2 regions of the Microbulbifer sp. MLAF003 genome follow, and region 1 is predicted to be linked to the other one. Evidence: predicted binding sites of a transcription regulator. Region 1 holds the regulator's gene; the other holds the start of a gene.
The links. Region 1 encodes sigma-54, which starts transcription at its own class of promoters, with help from an activator protein. Its sites were predicted from a motif close to TGGCACANNNNTTGCNNT; they were not measured.
Positions count from the first base shown of each region.

Region 1 (10,398 bases):
TCTGGTATTTTGGCAAACAAAGTGACAGGCGGCAGACTCTGTGGGTCCTGCATATAATCGGCAACTACGAAGTCATTGGTTGTCGCACAGGCGACAACCAGTAATGCGACAAAGCACAGAAGTGTTTTTTTCATCTTATGCCTTCCGACAAACTATTTGCACAAGAGGGCAAGCTGGCAACTTAACGCTTTACCCGATAGATGGCCGAGCGCGCATGGGCCTCAAGGCCTTCCCCACGAGCAAGAGTAGCGGCAACACGGCCGAGTTTATCGGCGCCCTCAGGAGAGCAATAAATAACAGAGCTGCGCTTTTGGAAATCATACACACCCAGTGGCGACGAAAAACGTGCAGTTCCACTGGTTGGCAGCACATGATTAGGACCCGCACAATAATCTCCCAAAGCTTCAGCAGTATAGCGCCCCAGGAAAATTGCACCGGCATTGCGAATTTGTGGGAGAAGGGACTCTGGATCTGCTACAGAAACCTCAAGATGTTCAGGAGCTATGCGATTGGAAATTTCCAATGCTTGCTTCACAGAGTCAACCAGTATCAAAGCCCCACGATCAGCGAGGGACTTAGCCGCAATTTCTGCTCTTGGCAGGTCGGTTAACTGGCGCTGCAGGGAGGCCTCCACTGCGTCCAGGAATGCCACATTCGGGCACAACAAAATCGACTGGGCCTGCTCATCATGCTCAGCCTGAGATAGAAGGTCCATAGCGATCCAATCGGGATCGGTAGCACCATCACAAATCACCAATATCTCCGAAGGGCCCGCAATCATATCAATGGCTACATGACCAAACACCGCGCGTTTAGCAGCGGCAACGAAAACATTGCCGGGACCCACTATCTTATCCACAGCAGGAATTGTCTCAGTGCCATAAGCAAGAGCAGCTACAGCCTGAGCCCCACCAATGGTATACACCCTGTCAACACCTGCGATTGCCGCAGCTGCCAGAACCAGATCGTTAAGTACCCCCTCAGGAGCGGGCACTACCATGATGACGGAATCGACGCCCGCAACCTTCGCCGGAATCGCATTCATTAATACGGACGACGGATAGCTGGCCTTACCACCGGGTACGTAGATACCAACCCTCTCCATCGGCATAATTTGTTGGCCAAGTACAGTCCCATCAGCCTCGGTATAACGCCAGGATTCCTGCCGCTGATGCTTGTGATATTCACGCACTCGCTGTGCGGCAGTCTCCAGAGCTTCACGCTCATCAGCACCAATACGCTCAAGTGCTGCAAATAAATCGGATGAGTCAAGTGCAAACTCTTCCGCCAAGGTTAACTCGCGACTGTCAAAACGATTGGTATATTCGATGACGGCAGCATCACCACAATTGCGTACTTGCTGGAGTATCTCCGCAACAGTCGCCTCAACGCTCTGACTAGCCACCGTCTCCCAGGATAGAAGCTGCTTCAACTCTGTATCAAAATTATCAGCGGTGGCATTCAGCCGGCGAATACTCTTTTTAGTCATGATTTCCTAGACTTTTTCACTTTATGCAACTGCCGCTGCCAGCTTCTCAATCAAGTCGCTGATAGGCTTGTACTTCATCTTCATGGCTGCCTTATTGACAATCAGACGGCTACTAATATGCGCAATAGTCTCACGAGCCTCCAGGCCATTGGCTTTCAAGGTATTTCCGCTATCGACAATATCTACAATCTCATCAGCCAGGTCCATTAGTGGAGCCAGCTCCATTGCACCATATAATTTGATGATATCTGCCTGACGCCCCTTGGCAGCGTAATGGCGCTTGGCGCTCTCCACAAACTTAGTTGCCACTTTAATCCGACCGCTAGGCAAAGTTGCACCCTTCACACCAGCAGCCATGAGGCGACAACGAGCAATTCCCAAATCCAGAGGCTCATAGATGCCATCTGAATGATGCTCGAGCAGGGTATCCTTACCAGCTACTCCCATATCCGCAGCGCCATGCTGCACATAGGTAGGCACATCGACACCTCGAAGAAGTAACAGGCGAATACCGTCACAGTTGGTTGGGAAAATCAATTTACGACTCTTGCCAAGGTCCTCCAGTGGCTCCAGCCCTGCAGCAGCGAGCAATGGTAGGGTTTCTTGCAAGATTCGCCCCTTGGTCAGAGCGATAGTGATTTGCATAGTCATGATAAGGCCGGATTATTTTCTGGCAGCCGCCTCAAGAAAAGAGGCGGCGAGTTTCCCTTTAACCGGGTACGCGGCGAATATTCGCCCCCAGCTGCTGTAATTTTTCCTCAATACATTCATAGCCACGGTCAATATGGTAGATACGATCCACAGTAGTAGTACCCTCAGCCACCATACCCGCAATTACCAGACTGGCCGAGGCACGCAAATCAGAGGCCATTACAGGAGCCCCTTTAAGCTTCTCCACACCAGTAACAAAAGCAGTATTACCTTCCAGGGTAATATTGGCTCCCATGCGGTTTAACTCATGCACCTGGATCAAGCGATTCTCAAAAATGGTCTCAACCACTGCTCCTTTACCTTCAGCCACAGCATTCATCGCAGTAAACTGAGATTGCATATCTGTGGGAAATGCCGGATAAGGTGCCGTGCGAAAGCTAACAGCCTTGGGGCGATTCCCCTTCATATCCAGCTCAATCCAGTCATCCCCACAACTCAAGTGCGCACCAGCTTCCTCAAACTTAAGTAATACGGCATCAAGAATATCAGCACGAGTGTGCAATAAACGTACTTTACCCCGTGCAGCTGCAGCAGCCGCCAGAAAGGTGCCTGTCTCAATGCGATCGGGCATGACAGTGAATGTACAGGGGCTAACTTTGGAACTCCGTGAATACGTAAAGTATCAGTGCCTACACCCTCAATTTGCGCGCCCATGGCAATCAGGAATTCTGCCAAATCGACAATCTCAGGTTCCCTCGCCGCATTGTGCAGAACGGTTGTACCTTCCGCCAACACCGCGGCCATTAGCAAGTTCTCAGTGCCGCCCACAGTCACTTTTTCCATGACGATATTGGCACCTTTGAGGCGGCCGTTGGAACGCGCACGGATAAAACCACCGTCAATTGCGATTTCGGCGCCCATAGCCTCCAGCCCCTTGAGATGGATATCTACGGGACGGCTACCGATAGCGCATCCCCGGGAAAAGACACGTTTGCCACCCCGTGGCGAGCTAATAATGGCCCCAACACGAGTATTGATGCCCGCATGGTTTTTACCAGTTCGTAGGGTGCTGTCAGGTCATTGACTGAACGGGGATCTATCTCTACACCTAGCTTTTCGTCAATTGTGACATCACAACCCATGCAGCGCAGTAGGGTGATCATAGTGGTGATGTCATTAAGGTGCGGCAGGTTGTGAATATGTACCGGGCCATCTGCCAACAGGGCAGCAGCCAAAATAGGCAGCGCAGAATTCTTCGCGCCGGAAATTCGCAATGTACCGGATACAGGGCTGCCGCCCTCTATTATTAACTTATCCATTCGGTCTCATATTTCGGGAGTCGCTGTTTTCACAGTGACAGGTTAACGACTGGCTTCTTCTGGAGTAAGTGTCTGCATCTGTACTGCATGAAGAGTACCATCGGCAATTTTTTCATTGAGCGCTGCATAAACAAGTTGCTGCTTTTTTAGGCGGCTCAAACCTTCAAAGGCACTACTGACCACAGTTACCAGCAGGTGACTGCCTTCAAAAGTGACATCGACATTACTCTCGGGAATATGACCCTCAATCAGGGCTTTGATTTCATCTGGTTGCATAGGCGGGATTTGCGTTGAGTTAAAAAACAGCACGCAAGTGTACTTGAATCGGGGAAAGCGCGCAGCTGCGCGCCCCAAGTTCGCTAACTAGCTCACCTTATCGACAACATCTTCACCAGCAGACCAGTTGGATATGACCTTGTCGATATCACCGTAGGTCTGCATGGACTGGGCAAACTGGCTGCGAAAAGTTTTGCCCAGATTGACGCCATTCAGAATGACATTAATCAACTTCCACTGTCCCGCACGATTACGTACCAGGGTATAGGATACTTTGGTGATGCCTTCTTCACTGCGCACTTCCTGTAAAACATTAACCCGATTTCCAGAGGGAAGGGTTCCAGGATTGACAACTTTCACGTCCAAATTACCAAAATTTGCCACACCACGTGCGAAGGTTGCCACCAGGTCACGACGGAATGTACTGGTGAAGCGGGAGCGTTGCGTCGCCGTGGCCTGCTTGGCATAACGCCCCATAACACCACGCGCAATAAAATCAAAATCCACCACTGGGTCCAGAACGCCCTCAACCGCACTGTAGTATCTCTGGGGGTCAGAATTAGCGTACTGAGAATTTGTCTTAATTACACCCAGCAACTTTTGGGAAACCCCCTCGATCATGTTATAGGGGTTTTGGTTGGCGTGTGCCACAGGAGCCACAGCAGAAACCACTACCGCGAAGAGTAAAAAACTAAGCCACCGGGAAAAATCGTACCGACCAGCCCAAAATGATGTATTCACAAATAATCTCCAATTAGCAAATCATTCCTTGGACGCACATGGCTTTAATAAGTGCCATGACGATGCCACTGCCCTTAAGTCCCATAGGAACCCCTGAGGCCTTGTCGATCGTCCTTTGAGTGACAGAGCTGACAGCAGCGGCGGCAGACTATACCATGGCCGCGCCCGGAGTTGTGGCGGTGTGCGAGCGTGTCATTTAATGCCCCTGAGCCAATTTCTGAACTCTTACAGAGCCAGCTATCCGCTAATAATATAGATTAGCACGACAACAGCCGTGACCTGGTCAAAGCCACCGGCGCCAGAGCCTGGCAAGTGAATTTAGGCGCCATAGGCGAAGAACTACTTTGACCAATACCCCCGACAAACAAAAGTGCTTAACCAGAGGTACTCAATGACCCAAGATTTAGTATTACAAGCAGGACGGCGTACCGTTCGCATGGAGGTGGAAGCCGTTGCTGAACTGGAAAAAAGAATCAACGGTGAGTTTCAACGCGCCTGTGAAATGATTTTACAATGCCGTGGACGCGCTATTGTTACCGGCATGGGGAAATCCGGGCATATCGGCCGTAAAATGGCGGCCACACTGGCCAGCACAGGCACCCCTAGCTTTTTCGTTCACCCAGGCGAGGCCAGCCATGGGGACCTGGGAATGATAACCCGCGACGATCTGGTAATTGCCATCTCCAATTCAGGCTCATCCGCAGAGGTGCTGACTCTGCTTCCATTGCTGAAGCGACTCAGTATTCCAATGATCAGTATGACGGGTAAAAGAGACTCCCCCTTGCCCAAGCGGCCGACGTCAACCTGGACATTGCTGTACAAACTGAAGCCTGTCCCCTGAATCTAGCCCCCACCTCCTCAACGACTGTCACATTGGTGATGGGCGATGCCTTGGCTGTAGCCTTATTAGAAGCCAGAGGCTTTACTGCAGAAGACTTTGCGTTCTCCCACCCAGGCGGTGCCCTGGGAAGACGCCTGCTATTAAAAGTAGAAGATGTAATGCATGCAGGTGATGAGTTGCCCCAGGTACATACTGATACTTTGTTATCCCAGGCCCTATTAGAGATGACCAGTAAAGGCTTCGGAATGACAACTATTGTCGACCCCAAAGGAGAACTTCTCGGAGTTTTCACTGATGGTGACCTACGCCGTGTTATTGACCAAAAAATAGAGTTGGACATAGCCACTATGGAACAGGTGATGAGCCGCCGACCTAAAACAGTCTCAGCTGATACCCTGGCTGCTGAAGCTTTGAGGATCATGGAAGACTACAAAATCACTGCACTGGTCGTAGAAGACGAAGCACACTTCCCAATCGGCGTATTACATATGCACGATATTCTCCGCGCCGGAGTAATCTGAGATAATCAAAAGTTACTGAGCGAAAAAATATCGCCCATCACAGCATGTAAGGAATACCCGGTGATTTCTGAAAAAGAATTGAATTCTGCACTTAAAAAGGTGCGCTGGTTGGTCTTGGATGTGGACGGAGTCCTAACCGATGGCAAACTATATTTTGACAATAGTGGTAATGAGCTCAAGACATTCAATACACTGGATGGACATGGAATTAAAATGCTGCAGAACTCTGGAGTGAGAGTAGCCATCATCACAGGCAGGCGCAGCAGCGTAGTCGAACGCCGCGCTCATGACCTAGGTATTAAAAAGCTGATCCAAGGCCGGGAAGACAAATTTGCAGCACTAAAAGAGCTACTCGCTGATGAGCCCTGTCGCCTTGAAGATATTGCGTATATCGGCGATGACTACCCGGACCTGCTGGTGATGACGCATATTGGTTGCCCTATCGCACCCCCCAATGCTGCTCCTCCTGTGAAAGACCGCGCCTTGTGGATAACCAGTTCCCGAGGTGGCGAGGGCGCTGTCCGTGAAGTCTGTGATCGCATCATGCTGTCCCAGGGTACTTTTGACGCAGCCTTAGCACCTTATATCGGAGAGCAGTGATGCGCACCTGGTTGCCACTTTTATTTGTGGTAGCGCTCATCAGCGCAGGACTCTGGTTTTCCGAAAGCCCTCCGGAGCAGTTGCTGGGAATCCGTCCAACGCCTCAACAACAGGGCCGTGCTGCCGATTTGATAATCCGCGATGCCAAAACTCGTCATTTTAATGAGGAAGGAAATCTAGCCTACCGAGTTGATGCAGAACAAATTACCTATTACCAGTTCAAGCGCCGAGACAGGGCCGAACTCACCGAGCCTCGAATGCTTTTCTTCCAGGAAGACCAGCCGAAGTGGCGCACTGAGTCCAGGCAGGGAGCAGCATATAACCGTGGTGAGCGTGTTGTTTTAAGTGGTGATGTAGAAATTGATGAACTCCCTTCTCCTGGTGGTATCAAACTGGAGACATCAAGCATCACTATTTTGCCAGATAAGGAATTCGCCGAAACAGACAAAATTGTTACTATTAGCTCGGGTCCTAACCAGACTAAAGGAAAGGGAATGCGCGCATACCTAAATGAAGACCGGGTGGAAATCCTATCCGATGTAAAGAGTAACTATGATCCCAAGTAAACTTTGCCACTACCTAGTCAAGAGTTCCGCGTTCACCATGCTTCTGATTGCGACGTCAATGGCAAACGCACTCCCCGAAGACCGCCAACAGCGCATTAATATTAGCTCGGATGCGATGAATGCGGGTTTAAGCAGCAACCTAGTGGTTTATAACAATAACGTAGTGATAACCCAAGGCTCTTTAAAGATAGAGGCGGACCGAGTAGAGGTTTATTTCACCCCGGAAAAGGAAATCAGTCGTGTTATTGCCTTAGGCAAACCTGCACGCTTCCAACAGAAAATACTGGAAGGCGAGAACCCGATAAAAGCACGGGCTCAGCGCATCGAATATGCAGTCGCCTCTGAAGAGCTACAACTTACCGGGAAGGCCTACGTAGATCGTGACGGCAACACCTTAACCGCAGAGAAAATTGACTACGACCTAACTACCGAACAAATGAGCGCCCAGGGTCAAGCTGGCAAACGGATAGAGATGATCTGGCAGCCAGAGAAAAAAGATGGAAGCCAGACTCCAAGCAACGACGGCAGCCAGTAAAGACATTACCCAGAGCCGTAAAAAGTAAAGATTTCATCTATCACCCTCTTCACCGGCGAGCGTTTGTGCTCGCAACATGGACAGATTTCGGTAAATACTATGCCAACGCTGAAGGCGTTACACCTAGCCAAGCAATACAAGAAAAGAAAAGTCGTTCAGGACGTATCCGTCAGTGTCTCTAGCGGACAGGTCGTCGGTCTCCTTGGGCCTAACGGTGCAGGTAAAACCACATGCTTCTACATGATTGCTGGCCTGGTCCAGGCTGATGCTGGTCAGGTATTGATCGATGATGAGGATATAACCCGGCTATCCATGCATGGCCGCGCCAGAAAGGGAATTGGCTACCTCCCCCAGGAAGCCTCCGTTTTTCGCCGCCTATCCGTTCGGGATAATATCCTAGCCATTCTAGAAACCCGCAAAGACTTAACCCGCGCCGAGCGCCAACAGCAAGCACAGGAGCTACTCCAGGAGTTCAATATCACACATATTGAAAACAGTCTGGGAATGGCCCTCTCTGGCGGGGAACGCCGTCGGGTAGAAATTGCCCGCGCCCTAGCAACAAACCCCAGCTTCGTACTGCTGGACGAACCTTTCGCTGGGGTGGACCCTATTTCCGTCAATGACATCAAGGAGATAATCCGCCATTTGCGAGATCGTGGAATCGGCGTCTTAATTACCGATCACAACGTGCGAGAGACGCTGGATATCTGCGAGACTGCCTATATCGTTAGTGAGGGTCATATTATTGCAGCGGGCACTCCAGATGAGGTGCTGGCCAACCAGCAGGTACGCGAAGTCTATTTGGGACATGAATTTACCATTTAGAGACAGATCGCTACATTTGTCACCAGACATCTTGAATATTGACAAAATTAATCGCCGAAAGAGCTACTTAACAATAAGGCAGCCAATCTAACCGGCATGCTTATTGCTTGTAATACTTTTTAGGCCGGGGTAGTCTGCGCCATCTGAGGTTATTTATACCTCCATGTGATCTCAGCCTGCAGCACCCCAATATGAAGCAGTCTCTTCAACTAAAGCTCGGTACCCAGCTGACCATGACACCTCAGTTGCAACAGGCAATACGCCTATTGCAGCTTTCGACTTTGGACTTACAACAGGAAGTCCAAGCCGCCTTGGATAGCAACCCGATGCTGGAGGCTGAAACTGACGAAATAGCTTCCAGCGCAGATATCTCAGAGCTACAAGCGGAGCCTATTAACGAACAGGCCACCTCCCCTACTGAGCATACCGTAGAGGAGCGGGATCTCATCGAGAGTGACTGGAGTCAAAGCATTCCTGAAGAGCTTCCCGTAGATTCACGTTGGGATGACGTCTACACCAGCCACAGCGGTAGCACCGAGAACGAAGACCCCAGTTTTGAGCGCAATACCTCTACGGACGGCCTGCAGGATCACCTGCGATGGCAGCTCAACCTGACCACCCTCTCCGAGCTGGACAAATCAATCGGAGAAAATCTGATAGACGGCATAGAACCTAATGGTTTGCTATGCACACCTCTTGATGAAATTGCAAACTCCCTTTCTGTTGGGGAGGATGAGGTGCTTGCTGTGCTCAGGGCTATCCAGCAATTTGAGCCTGCTGGGTGCGGAGCGCGTAATTTACAAGAGTGCCTATTACTGCAGTTACAGCAGCTCCCTGGTGAGACTCCATGGTTAAAACAGGCCCAGTGTATTATCCAGCGCCACCTTGACCTTCTCGGCAAGCGGGATTTCCGTCAGTTAAGTCGGCGCACACGTCTAAATGAAGCCCAACTGGGCGAGGTCATCCGGCTGATCCAAACCCTGAATCCTAATCCAGGTGAGAGATTCGCTGAGCAGGAAGCCACCTATGTGACCCCGGATATTATTGTTTCACGTAGGGAGCTAGGCTGGCAGGCAAACTTAAATCCGGAGATCACCCCCAGAATTCGCGTTAACAGTCACTATGCCTCCATGGTTAAGCGGGCAGACAACTCCAGAGATAACAACTTCCTGCGCGACCACTTACAGGAGGCACGTTGGTTTTTAAAAAGCCTACAGAGCCGCCACGAGACTCTGCTGAAGGTCGCCAATTGCATCGTGGAAAAACAGCAGGGATTCTTTGAAGAGGGACCTGAGGCCATGCGCCCTATGGTACTGGCGGATGTAGCTGAAGCCATTGGCATGCACGAATCTACTATTTCCAGGGTAACCACTCAAAAGTACATGCTCACTCCTCGCGGAACTTTTGAGTTGAAATACTTTTTCTCCAGTCATGTAAGTACTGATTCTGGCGAAGACGCCTCTTCCACTGCTATTCGTGCATTAATTCGCAAACTTATAAATGCGGAAACGCCTCGCAAGCCCCTTTCAGATAACAAAATCACCCAGGAACTGGATCAGCAAGGCATTAAGGTAGCGCGACGCACTGTAGCAAAATACCGGGAATCCATGGGAATTCCCTCTTCCAGTGAGCGAAAACGCCTGGTCTGATCCACAAATATGATTTTTAGACCAACCTAAGAACCTGGGTCACAAACTCGTTGGCACCACACTTCACCCCTCTGCAACCAAACTCCAAACTTTGAGTGTATCCTTCCATTCTGGGCCACTTCCTAGTAGGGTTGCGACCCGAAAGGGAGACGTGCCGGTATGTGATGCACCCGATTAGGAGAAATCCATGCAGATCAACATTAGTGGTCACCACGTCGATGTTACCTCACCAATGCGCAGCTACTGCGAAAGCAAGCTGGAGAAGCTCTCTCGGCATTACGACAATATTACTAACGCTCAGGTTATCCTATCCGTCGAAAAATTGATCCAAAAAGCAGAGGCCAGAGTACATATAAATGGTCACGACCTCTGTGCCGGCTCGGAA
Region 1 is NZ_CP120232.1:1,099,609-1,110,006, reverse strand. It holds gene P3339_RS05365 (hypothetical protein) at 1-134, opposite strand, end outside; gene hisD (histidinol dehydrogenase) at 182-1,489, opposite strand; gene hisG (ATP phosphoribosyltransferase) at 1,511-2,140, opposite strand; partial or broken gene murA (UDP-N-acetylglucosamine 1-carboxyvinyltransferase) at 2,199-3,459, opposite strand; gene P3339_RS05340 (BolA family protein) at 3,502-3,735, opposite strand; gene P3339_RS05335 (MlaC/ttg2D family ABC transporter substrate-binding protein) at 3,823-4,476, opposite strand; partial or broken gene P3339_RS05330 (KpsF/GutQ family sugar-phosphate isomerase) at 4,868-5,838, shown strand; gene P3339_RS05325 (KdsC family phosphatase) at 5,899-6,438, shown strand; gene lptC (LPS export ABC transporter periplasmic protein LptC) at 6,438-7,004, shown strand; gene lptA (lipopolysaccharide transport periplasmic protein LptA) at 7,063-7,539, shown strand; gene lptB (LPS export ABC transporter ATP-binding protein) at 7,639-8,364, shown strand; gene P3339_RS05305 (RNA polymerase factor sigma-54) at 8,556-10,013, shown strand; gene hpf (ribosome hibernation-promoting factor, HPF/YfiA family) at 10,201-10,398, shown strand, end outside.

Region 2 (10,398 bases), 870 kb from region 1:
GAAATAGCCGGAGGCACAAAAATAGTTCTTAATTGCCGCTAATCTCCAGCTCTTTTAATTTTCTTGTCAGGGTATTTCGTCCCCAACCAAGTAAATCTGCGGCATCACGCTTGCGCCCGGCCGTATGCTTTAAAGCAATCTCGATCAGGGCACGCTCAAATGCGGGAACTGCCTCACTGAGTATTTCGCGCCGCCCGGATGACAGGGCTTGATCAGCCCAAATACGTAGGGCTTTTTGCCAGTCCAGTGGGGTTTCGCTCTCCTGCCCTTGTTGGTGCAGTTCCTGGGGCAAGTCTTCGATATGTACTTCACGGCCAGAGGCCATAACGGTAATCCAGCGACAAGTATTTTCGAGCTGCCGTACATTTCCAGGCCAATCCAAACCTGACAGGTAACCCTCTGTTTCCTTAGTCAGGATTTTTGGTTCCACCCCGAGGTCTTTTGCGGCAGCATTGAAGAAGTGACGCACCAGCCTTGGGATATCTTCACGGCGATCGGCCAACCTTGGAATATGAATGCGAATTACATTCAAGCGATGAAATAGGTCTTCGCGGAATTTATGCTGCAGTACCAGCTCCTCAAGGTTTTGATGGGTGGCGGCAATAATGCGCACATCCACTTTTACCGGAGTGTGTCCGCCAACCCGATAAAACTCCCCATCCGCCAATACTCGCAGAAGCCGCGTCTGGGTTTCTGCCGGCATATCACCAATTTCATCCAGGAAAAGGGTACCGCCATTGGCCTGCTCAAAACGCCCGGCACGCTGGGAGCTGGCCCCGGTAAAAGCGCCTTTCTCATGCCCAAACAATTCAGACTCCATCAAGTCTTTCGGAATCGCGGCCATATTCAGGGCGATAAAGGGTTTTTCCCTTCGTGGACTGTGATTGTGCAACGCCTGAGCCACCAGTTCCTTACCAGTGCCAGACTCACCATTGATTAATACAGTGATATTTGAGTGAGAGAGCCTGCCGATCGCACGGAAAACTTCCTGCATCGCCGGCGCTTCACCAATGATTTCTTTATTCTCGGTGCCATTATCCTGTTCAATGCGCTCTTCCTGCGCCTGCTCACTGGCGTGCACCAGGGCACGGCGTGTAACCGCTACAGCCTCATCAATATCAAAAGGCTTAGGCAGATATTCAAAGGCACCGCCCTGATAGGCGGCGACAGCACTATCCAGATCCGAGTGAGCAGTCATAATAATTATCGGCATGTTTGGACGTTCCGCCTGGAAGCGCTGAAGCAACTTGAATCCATCGGAGCCCGGCATACGAATATCGCTAATCACCACGTCCGGTGAATCGCTGTAAAAATCATCCAGGGCACGATCGCCACTCTCGTAGCATTGGGTTTCTATCCCCTCCCGAGAAAGCGCCCGCTCCAGCACCCAGCGGATAGATCTGTCGTCGTCAATTATCCAAACGCGATTACTCATTCTCTAGGTTCCTGTATTGGCTAATTCGATAGTCAACGGCAAATAGATCTGGAATACCGTGCGACCGGGACGGCTGTCACACTTAATTAGGCCGCGATGCTGACTGATAATGTTCTGTGATATGGATAGCCCTAAACCGGAGCCCTCCGCGCGCCCTGATATCATCGGGAAGAAGATCCGCTCACGGATCTCCTCGGGAATACCGGGACCGTTATCTTCAATTTCGATACGGCATACCAGTGGACAATTGCGACGACCAATTGTGAATTGGCGCTGGACCCGTGTGCGCAATACCATCTCCCCACTGGCGAGACCGATACTCTCATTTATCGATTGCATCGCATTGCGGGCGATGTTCAGCAGTGCCTGGATCAACTGTTCGCGATCCGCTGGTACATCCGGGATAGAGGGGTCGTAATCCCTGCGGATACTCAGTTCACCATCACATTCCACCTCTAGAAGCTGTGCCACTCGCTCCAGGATTTCATGGACATTGGTCTCCGCCAGTTTCACCGGCTGACGCGGTCCCAACAAGCGGTCCACCAAATTGCGCAGGCGGTCCACCTCCTCAATGATGATCTGTGTGTACTCTTCCAGAGAGGCATCTGGTAACTCTCTCTGAAGCAGTTGTGCCGCACCGCGGATACCGCCGAGGGGGTTCTTCACTTCATGTGCCATGCCCCGCACCAGGTTACGCGCAGTTTCCTGGGTACTGAGCAATGCATCTTCACGTGCAATGCGCAGCAGGCGGTCCATAGGTTGCACCTCAAGCAGTAAAACACCTAGCTCTGGCACAGGACTCACCGAGTAATCCACAGTGCGCGTATCCAGGTTGTGCAGACGCCAACGAGCGCGGCGCACCGTATATTTTTCACAACTGACCAGCGCATCACGCATGGCTTTTTGCGCAGCTGCAGATTCTCGCACGACCTCTTCCAACGGCAATCCGCTGACCCTTGCACTGGATGCCGCCAGCAAATCCTCGGCCGCATTGTTCAAGTAACAGAGTGATAACGTGTCATCCAGCACCATAACGGCTGAAGTGAGACTGTCTAACAGCTGGCGCAGCTGGCGATCATTGAGCATTCAGTGGTTTCCGGTTCTCTGCGGCGGCCGGGGTAGGGTTAGCACCCGGCGCGATAAGCCCTTGTATCTAGCCAGTGCAAAAAGCAAACCAAAATGGCGCACAGGGCTATTCAGGCCCACATTGGTTGCTTCTGATGGGCATTTACAGTGCGCAATCGATAGGATTTGCCTAATCACCCCCAAGAGCATTGGAGCTGCACAGCTCAGCCAGGAGAATGCACCACAATGGTGCGAAGGTCAAAATTTAATCAGCCTGGGGAGGGAAAGGCGGGCTGTGAATTGTTAGCGGAGACCCGCTAACGCCCTTGACGATAGCGGTAATACAAACCAATCAGGGCTGAGACTGGGCCAAACTGGGCCCAAGTGACACTTTGGTTGACTGAGGTGCCCGAAGGATAGAGCTATCCAATTGGGCAACGCTGGGGCGCTGCACATAAACAGTAATGACTTTTGATTGAGCCAGAATGCGCCCACTGGCATCGATAAGTACCGCCTGCACACTGTGACTACCGCGCTCCAGCGCTGAGATATCCAAGCTGGAGCCGGTTGAATTGCCGCGCCAGGGTTGACCATCCACCACCGCATAAAAGCTGGCACCCTTTGGATATGACGGTTGCACATCCACTTGTAGCGGAATAAAACGCTGTCCCGGGGGGATAGTTGCGCCATCCAGGGGGCTCACAATCTGGATTGACATCGGCCCTGCGTAGCTCTCTTTGCTGCCGTCATCCTCTACATCATCTTTAGGGGATAGCTTGCGTGAAGGCAGAGGGCGAGGCAGGGTGATAGGCTGGACATTGATTGGGGCCAGCTCTACCTTTTGCGCCTCACCACTGGCTGGTGGAGTATCACTGAAAGTCACGCGCCCGTCGGGGCCGACAGTCTTGTAGATAGCACCAGAGCTGCTGCCACCATCGGTACCGGCAAAAGCCATCAGGGGGGCGACAAGGAAAAGTGCCTGAAACGATCTCAAAAATCCCATAACGTGATCGACCGCGACGCGGACGCTCCTTTTCTCTTGCCCCAGTCGGGGCCTCAATTGAATGGGGCAACTGCTTCTCAAAGTACCAGATTCGCAGTCGGTAGAATCAACCTCCCCAATAGACAGTTTACCCGCAATAAAAAAGCCCGCACCAGGACGGCGCGGGCTTTTCGCGAACAACTCGGCGGCACCAGTGTGATGCCGTTCGCTATTACACGGAGTAGTACATGTCAAACTCAACCGGGTGAGTAGTCATGTTCAGGCGCTCTACTTCTTCGCGCTTCAATTCAATGTAAGCGTCGATTGCATCATTGGTGAAAACACCACCCTCGGTCAGGAAGTCACGATCCTTATCCAGGGCATCCAACGCTCCTTCCAAACTGGCAGCTACGGTGGGGTACTCGGCCAGCTCTTCCGGGGGCAGATCGTACAGATCCTTATCGGCGGCATCTCCGGGATGAATCTTGTTCTTGATACCATCTAGACCTGCCATCAGCAAGGCAGCAAACGCCAGGTAAGGGTTGGCAGTCGGATCCGGGAAGCGCGTCTCGATACGCTTGCCTTTAGGCGATGTTACGTAAGGAATGCGGATGGAAGCGGAGCGGTTGCGCGCAGAGTAGGCCAGGATAACCGGCGCCTCAAAGCCCGGTACCAGACGCTTATAGGAGTTAGTTGACGCGTTACAAATCGCGTTCAGGGCGCGCGCGTGCTTCACAATACCACCGATGTAGTAGAGAGCAGCCTCAGACAGACCCGCGTAAGCATCGCCGGCAAACTGGTTTACGCCATCCTTGGTGAAGGACTGGTGCACATGCATACCGGAGCCGTTATCGCCAACAAGAGGCTTGGGCATAAAGGTTGCGGTCTTGCCGTAGGCGTGCGCTACATTATGTACGGCATACTTAAGAATCTGAACCTCATCCGCTTTCTTGGTCAGAGTGTTGGCTGCAACACCAATCTCACACTGACCGGCAGTGCCTACCTCGTGGTGATGTACTTCCACCTGTAGCCCCATTTGCTCCATAGCGGAACACATTGCGGCACGCACATCGTGAAGGGAATCAACCGGAGGAACGGGGAAATAGCCGCCCTTCACACCAGGACGGTGGCCGATATTGCCCTCACTGAAGTTATGACCGGAGGACCAAGCCGCTTCTTCGGAATTGATTTTGTAAAAGGCGCCGCCCATTTCGGCACCCCAAGTGATATCGTCAAATACGAAGAACTCGGGCTCTGGGCCAAATAGCGCGGTGTCACCCAGACCGGTGGACTTCAGGTATTCCTCGGCGCGCATTGCGATGGAGCGCGGATCGCGCTCGTAGCCCTGACCGGTGACCGGGTCTACGATATTACAGCGAATAATAACGGTGCTCTCATCGGTGAAGGGATCGAGGAAAGCCGTCTCGTCATCCGGCATCAGGATCATGTCGGATTCATTAATGCCCTTCCAGCCGGCGATGGAGGAACCATCAAACATCTTGCCTTCTTCGAAGAACTCTCCGTCAATTTCCGATACAGGGATGGAAACGTGTTGCTCTTTACCCTTGGTATCGGTGAAGCGCAGGTCCACCCATTTTGCTTCACTCTCATTAATCAAACCGAGCGTTTTCGCTGACATTGCTGTCCTCCAGGTCTTGAAAAGTAATTGGTCGCTATGCCTTTGCTGCCGGCATTCACTCTTTACCTGGCGTGAAATAAAGCAAGGAGTGTGCCAAATTAGGGCAACTGCATCGCTGCGGCGGTTGGCGCCGGTGCGGTCGACAGCTTTGGGCCGACTGGGGCAGGATAAATGCATTGTGGCCGAGCGGCCACAGAAAAGCGCACCATAATGACGCAACTTTACCCCAGTATCGCCCGGTAACGGTGCACAACCAAGTTGCCTCCGGCTAGTTTATAATGCCGCACCTTCTATCAACATGCGGTACCCGACGGATTCCCATGCACTTTGTCGTCAAGTTTTTCCCCGAGATCACCATTAAGAGCAACCCTGTGCGCAAACGTATGTCGCGCCAGCTCAAGGACAATCTACAGCGCCTGCTGCGTCAGCTGGACGACCGTATCCAGGTGCGCAAGGACTGGGAAAAGATCGATGTGATCGCCCCGGACGCTGTAGCACACCTGGGCGACCGAATTGAGGAAGTTCTTTCCCACACCCCCGGTATCGCTAACTTCTCCCGTGTACGCCAGTTTCCACTGGGCGATCTGCACGATATGTATGAAAAGACTTTCTCTGTATGGGGCCCGGCCCTGAAGGGTAAGACTTTTTGTGTGCGGGTAAAACGCACCGGCAAGCACGATTTCCAGTCCCTGGATGTTGAGCAGTATGTGGGCGGTGGCCTCAACAAAAATACCGAAGCGGCTGGAGTGAAGCTGAAGAACCCCGATATCACGGTGAAATTGGAAATTCGCCACGACAAGCTCAATGTGATTGAGGAACAGCACCCCGGTCTCGGCGGCTTCCCCCTGGGAACCCAGGACCCAGTCCTTTCATTGGTATCCGGTGGCTTCGATTCCACCGTGGCCAGCTACCTGACCATGAAGCGTGGTATCCGCACCCACTTCCTGTTCTTCAACCTCGGCGGACGCCAGCACGAGCTGGGCGTTAAGGAAGTCGCCTATTACCTGTGGAATAAATATGGCGCATCCCACCGGGTGCGCTTTGTCACTGTGCCATTCGACGAGGTGGTAGCGGAAATCCTCGAACGCGTCGACGATTCCCATATGGGTGTAATCCTTAAACGCATGATGCTGCGCGCTGCCAGTGTAATCGCCAAGGAACTGGAGGTGGACGCGGTGGTGACTGGTGAAGCTATTGCCCAGGTATCCAGCCAGACCCTGAAAAACCTCGCAGTAATCGATAGCGTCACCGATACCCTGGTGCTGCGCCCACTGATCACCTCCGATAAAACCGACATTATCCGCACCTCTCGGGAGATCGGCACAGAGGAATTTGCCGCGAATATGCCCGAATACTGCGGTGTGATTTCAGTAAAACCCACCACACGCGCAAAAATCGAGAAAGTGGAATCCGAAGAGAACCGCTTTGATTTTACCGTCCTTGATCGTGCTATCAGCAATCGCTCTATTCAAAATATCGATGAAGTGATTGAAGAAGTAGACGGACAGGCACCTGAAGTTGAGATTCGCGAAGAGCCCGGTAATGCGGTGGTAATCGATATTCGCCACCCGGATGAAGAGGAAATGGACCCGCTGGAACTGGAGGGCTGTGAAGTACAAACTATCCCCTTCTACCGTCTGAATAACGGCTTCGCTCAACTGGACCAGGAGCGCGAATACCTGCTTTACTGCGCCCGTGGTGTCATGAGCCGCTTGCACGCCTCCCACCTGATGGATGAGGGATACCGCAACGTGGGCGTGTTGCGCCCACAGATCCCCCACAGGCCGGAAAGCATCAAGAAATAATTCCCGAGCGCGGACAGCCCCGCTATCCGCGCTCCCCTCTTAGCCCCTCAAGCCGACACTTCCACAGTGGGCGGTGATTTTTTACTCAAAATCACTCCCAATTGTCATGCGCCCCCCTATAATCGCCGCCTTTGGCCGGAATGCTGCTGTAGAAACCCCGCAGGCCCCCGCCCCGATTTACCAAGATTTAACGCCCAGAGGCCCCCAGTGATAGAGAATCTGCGCAATATTGCGATTATCGCCCACGTAGACCACGGCAAAACCACCCTGGTGGACAAGCTGCTGTCCCAATCTGGCACTCTCGACCGTCGCGATGAAGGCGCCGAGCGGGTTATGGATTCCAACGACCAGGAAAAAGAACGCGGTATTACTATCCTCGCCAAGAACACCGCCATCCGGTGGAATGACTACCGCATCAACATCGTCGATACCCCAGGACACGCCGACTTTGGTGGTGAGGTAGAGCGTGTACTCTCTATGGTGGACTCGGTACTACTGCTGGTTGATGCAGTGGACGGCCCAATGCCACAGACACGCTTCGTAACCCAGAAAGCGTTCGAGCAGGGTCTGAACCCTATTGTCGTCATCAACAAAATTGACCGCCCTGGCGCGCGCCCCGACTGGGTGATGGACCAGGTATTCGACCTGTTCGACAGCCTTGGCGCCACCGATGAGCAGCTGGACTTCCCGGTTGTCTACGCCTCCGCCCTCAACGGTATTGCCGGCCTCGACGATACCGACCTGGCCGACGATATGACGCCGCTGTTCCAGATGATTGTGGACAAGGTAGAGCCGCCCAGGGTAGACCCCAAAGGCGCCTTCCAGATGCAGATTTCGGCCCTGGATTATTCCAGCTACGTGGGCGTTATCGGCGTAGGCCGCATTACCCGCGGCACTCTGACCCCCAACCAACAGATACTGGTACTGGACCGCGACGGCAACTCCCGCAAAGCCAAGGTTCTACAGGTTATGGGCTACCTGGGCCTGGAGCGCACAGAGGTTGAGCAGGCCAGTGCTGGCGACATCGTATGTATCACCGGTGTGGGCGAACTGAATATCTCCGATACCCTGTGCGACCCGGAAACCCCGGAAGCCCTACCCGCCCTGAGCGTGGATGAACCCACCGTGAGTATGACCTTCCAGGTGAATGACTCTCCCTTTGCCGGCCAGGACGGCAAGTTCGTCACCTCACGCAATATCAAGGAACGCCTGGACCAGGAACTGATCCACAATGTAGCCCTGCGCGTGGAACAAGGCGATTCCCCGGACAAATTCCGCGTATCCGGCCGCGGTGAATTGCACCTGTCAGTGCTGATCGAAACTATGCGCCGTGAAGGCTTCGAGCTGGGAGTCTCCCGCCCGGAAGTGGTTCAGAAAGAAGTAGACGGTGAAATCCATGAGCCCTACGAAGAAGTGGTGATCGACGTTGAAGACCAACACCAGGGTCCGATTATGGAAGAGCTGGGACTGCGCAAGGCTGAGCTCACCAATATGGAGCCGGACGGCAAAGGACGTGTGCGCCTGACCTTTATTGTACCTTCTCGCGGCATGATCGGTTTCCGCAACCAGTTCCTGACCCTGACCAGCGGCTCGGGCATCATGACCAGCATTTTCGACCACTACGGCCCGGTAAAACAGGGTGAAGTGGCCAAGCGCATCAACGGCGTACTGGTCTCCATGGTCAATGGCAAGACGCTGGCCTACGCCCTGTTTGCCCTGCAGGATCGCGGACGCCTGTTCCTCGGCCACGGCGAAGATATTTACGAAGGCCAGGTTATCGGTATCCACTCTCGCGGCAACGATCTGGTGGTCAACCCCACCAAAGGCAAGCAGCTCACCAATATCCGCGCTGCCGGCACCGATGAAGCCCTGACCCTGACTCCGCCCATTCGCCACACTCTGGAGCAGGCGCTGGAGTTTATCGAAGAGGATGAGCTAGTTGAGGTAACCCCCAACCATATCCGCATACGCAAAAAAATCCTTCAGGAAAATATGCGCAAGCGTGCGAAGAAATAACAGGTATTCTCTTCAGCGTAAAAAGGGCCCTGATAGGGCCCTTTTTATTTTTACTCTTGAAGACAAGCCTTGCGCTGGAAATTTAAGCAACCTCGAAAAAATTCTTTATTCGGATAGGCAGTGTTTATTGCCATTTATTTTTCACCAGCACTTAAATTTTTACCTGGAAAATTGCCCTTGTGCATAACCCCAATCAATACTATTGTTATTTTTTTGCTCACATCATAAAAATTAATTCTTGAATCATTTTAAGAGCTCACCATATTGCCCTCAATGTCGTAGAAACTGATTTTATCTTGAAATAAGTAGTTTACTTTTTTGTTTCTTCACTTTCCTTGCACAAATTATCGAGAAAAATTATCTAATTTCAGCGCTTTCCCTAGCTTCATTCGGAACTTTTATCCCCCAATTTTTTCCAATTTTCTCAACTATAAAGTTCACTTCTAAAATACTTGGTTTCATCATCACCAAGGCTCTTGGGAGGTCATTGTCATGTTTTCTTCTCTGCAGTCTCAGGAACGAATAGGGATATTGGAGGGATGTCGCAATGCTTAAAAAAGTAGTAACGCTTGCCACGGCACTCGCTTTAACCGTCAATATCAATGCTCAGGAGATCAAACGTATTTCGGCCTATTGGGCCAACTGGGAGTATTGGGCCGATTCCTCCTTCACCCACGACAATGTGGATTTCTCCAAACTGGCCCATGTGCAATACGCCTTTGCCTAGAATGACGAAGAAGGCACCATCTACTTCACAGATCCCCATGTCTTCTACGGACTGGGGGCCCAGTCTTTCTCCAGCGGTGCAGGCAATGGATGTACCTCATATAGACAAAAACTCCAAGTAAGCCACCCATGAAAGCTTTCGTTACCACAGCTCTCCAACTACGGTATATCAGATATTCACTGTTTTGCAGCGTAATACCTAATCTCCATGCCTTTGTACCTGAAGGATCTAAACATCACATACTTACCTTAATTTGTTTCACATATCAGCAAGTAGTATTTACTTTGCATACCCAATTTAAGTCTAGACATATATTCTCGTCACTCATTTCTATCATATTTTTTACAAAGGCAAGCTCATTAGTAAATTCCAATAATAAAAAATTTTAGAGCTTAAATTGAATATCTGCACTCCGATAGATAGGACTCATTATTCAGCAAGTAAAAATCTGAGAATTTTTATTCTTGCTAAGATTCCATGCACTTTTAATGTGACCAGGGTCAAAATCTATTCCCAGATAAAAACTCGAGACGGCCTCCAAAATATTAAGATGACGACAATTGCCACAACCGAACTCAATAAGCGCTGAGCGCTCTTCGACCGACTCTTGCAGGCAACGGTTTTCCTCATCAAGATATTCACCGAGGTTTAAGTATTTATACACTTTTTGAGCTATATCATCGATTTTATAGGGATCAATCTTAAGCCAAAAATCACATTGAGCACACC
Region 2 is NZ_CP120232.1:225,284-235,681, reverse strand. It holds gene ntrC (nitrogen regulation protein NR(I)) at 29-1,435, opposite strand; gene glnL (nitrogen regulation protein NR(II)) at 1,439-2,521, opposite strand; gene P3339_RS01125 (DUF4124 domain-containing protein) at 2,853-3,503, opposite strand; gene glnA (glutamate--ammonia ligase) at 3,715-5,121, opposite strand; gene thiI (tRNA uracil 4-sulfurtransferase ThiI) at 5,442-6,926, shown strand; gene typA (translational GTPase TypA) at 7,134-8,942, shown strand; gene P3339_RS01105 (hypothetical protein) at 9,490-9,669, shown strand.
Region 2: the regulator sigma-54 is predicted to act here: its motif matches at 5,200-5,217, upstream of glnA (glutamate--ammonia ligase).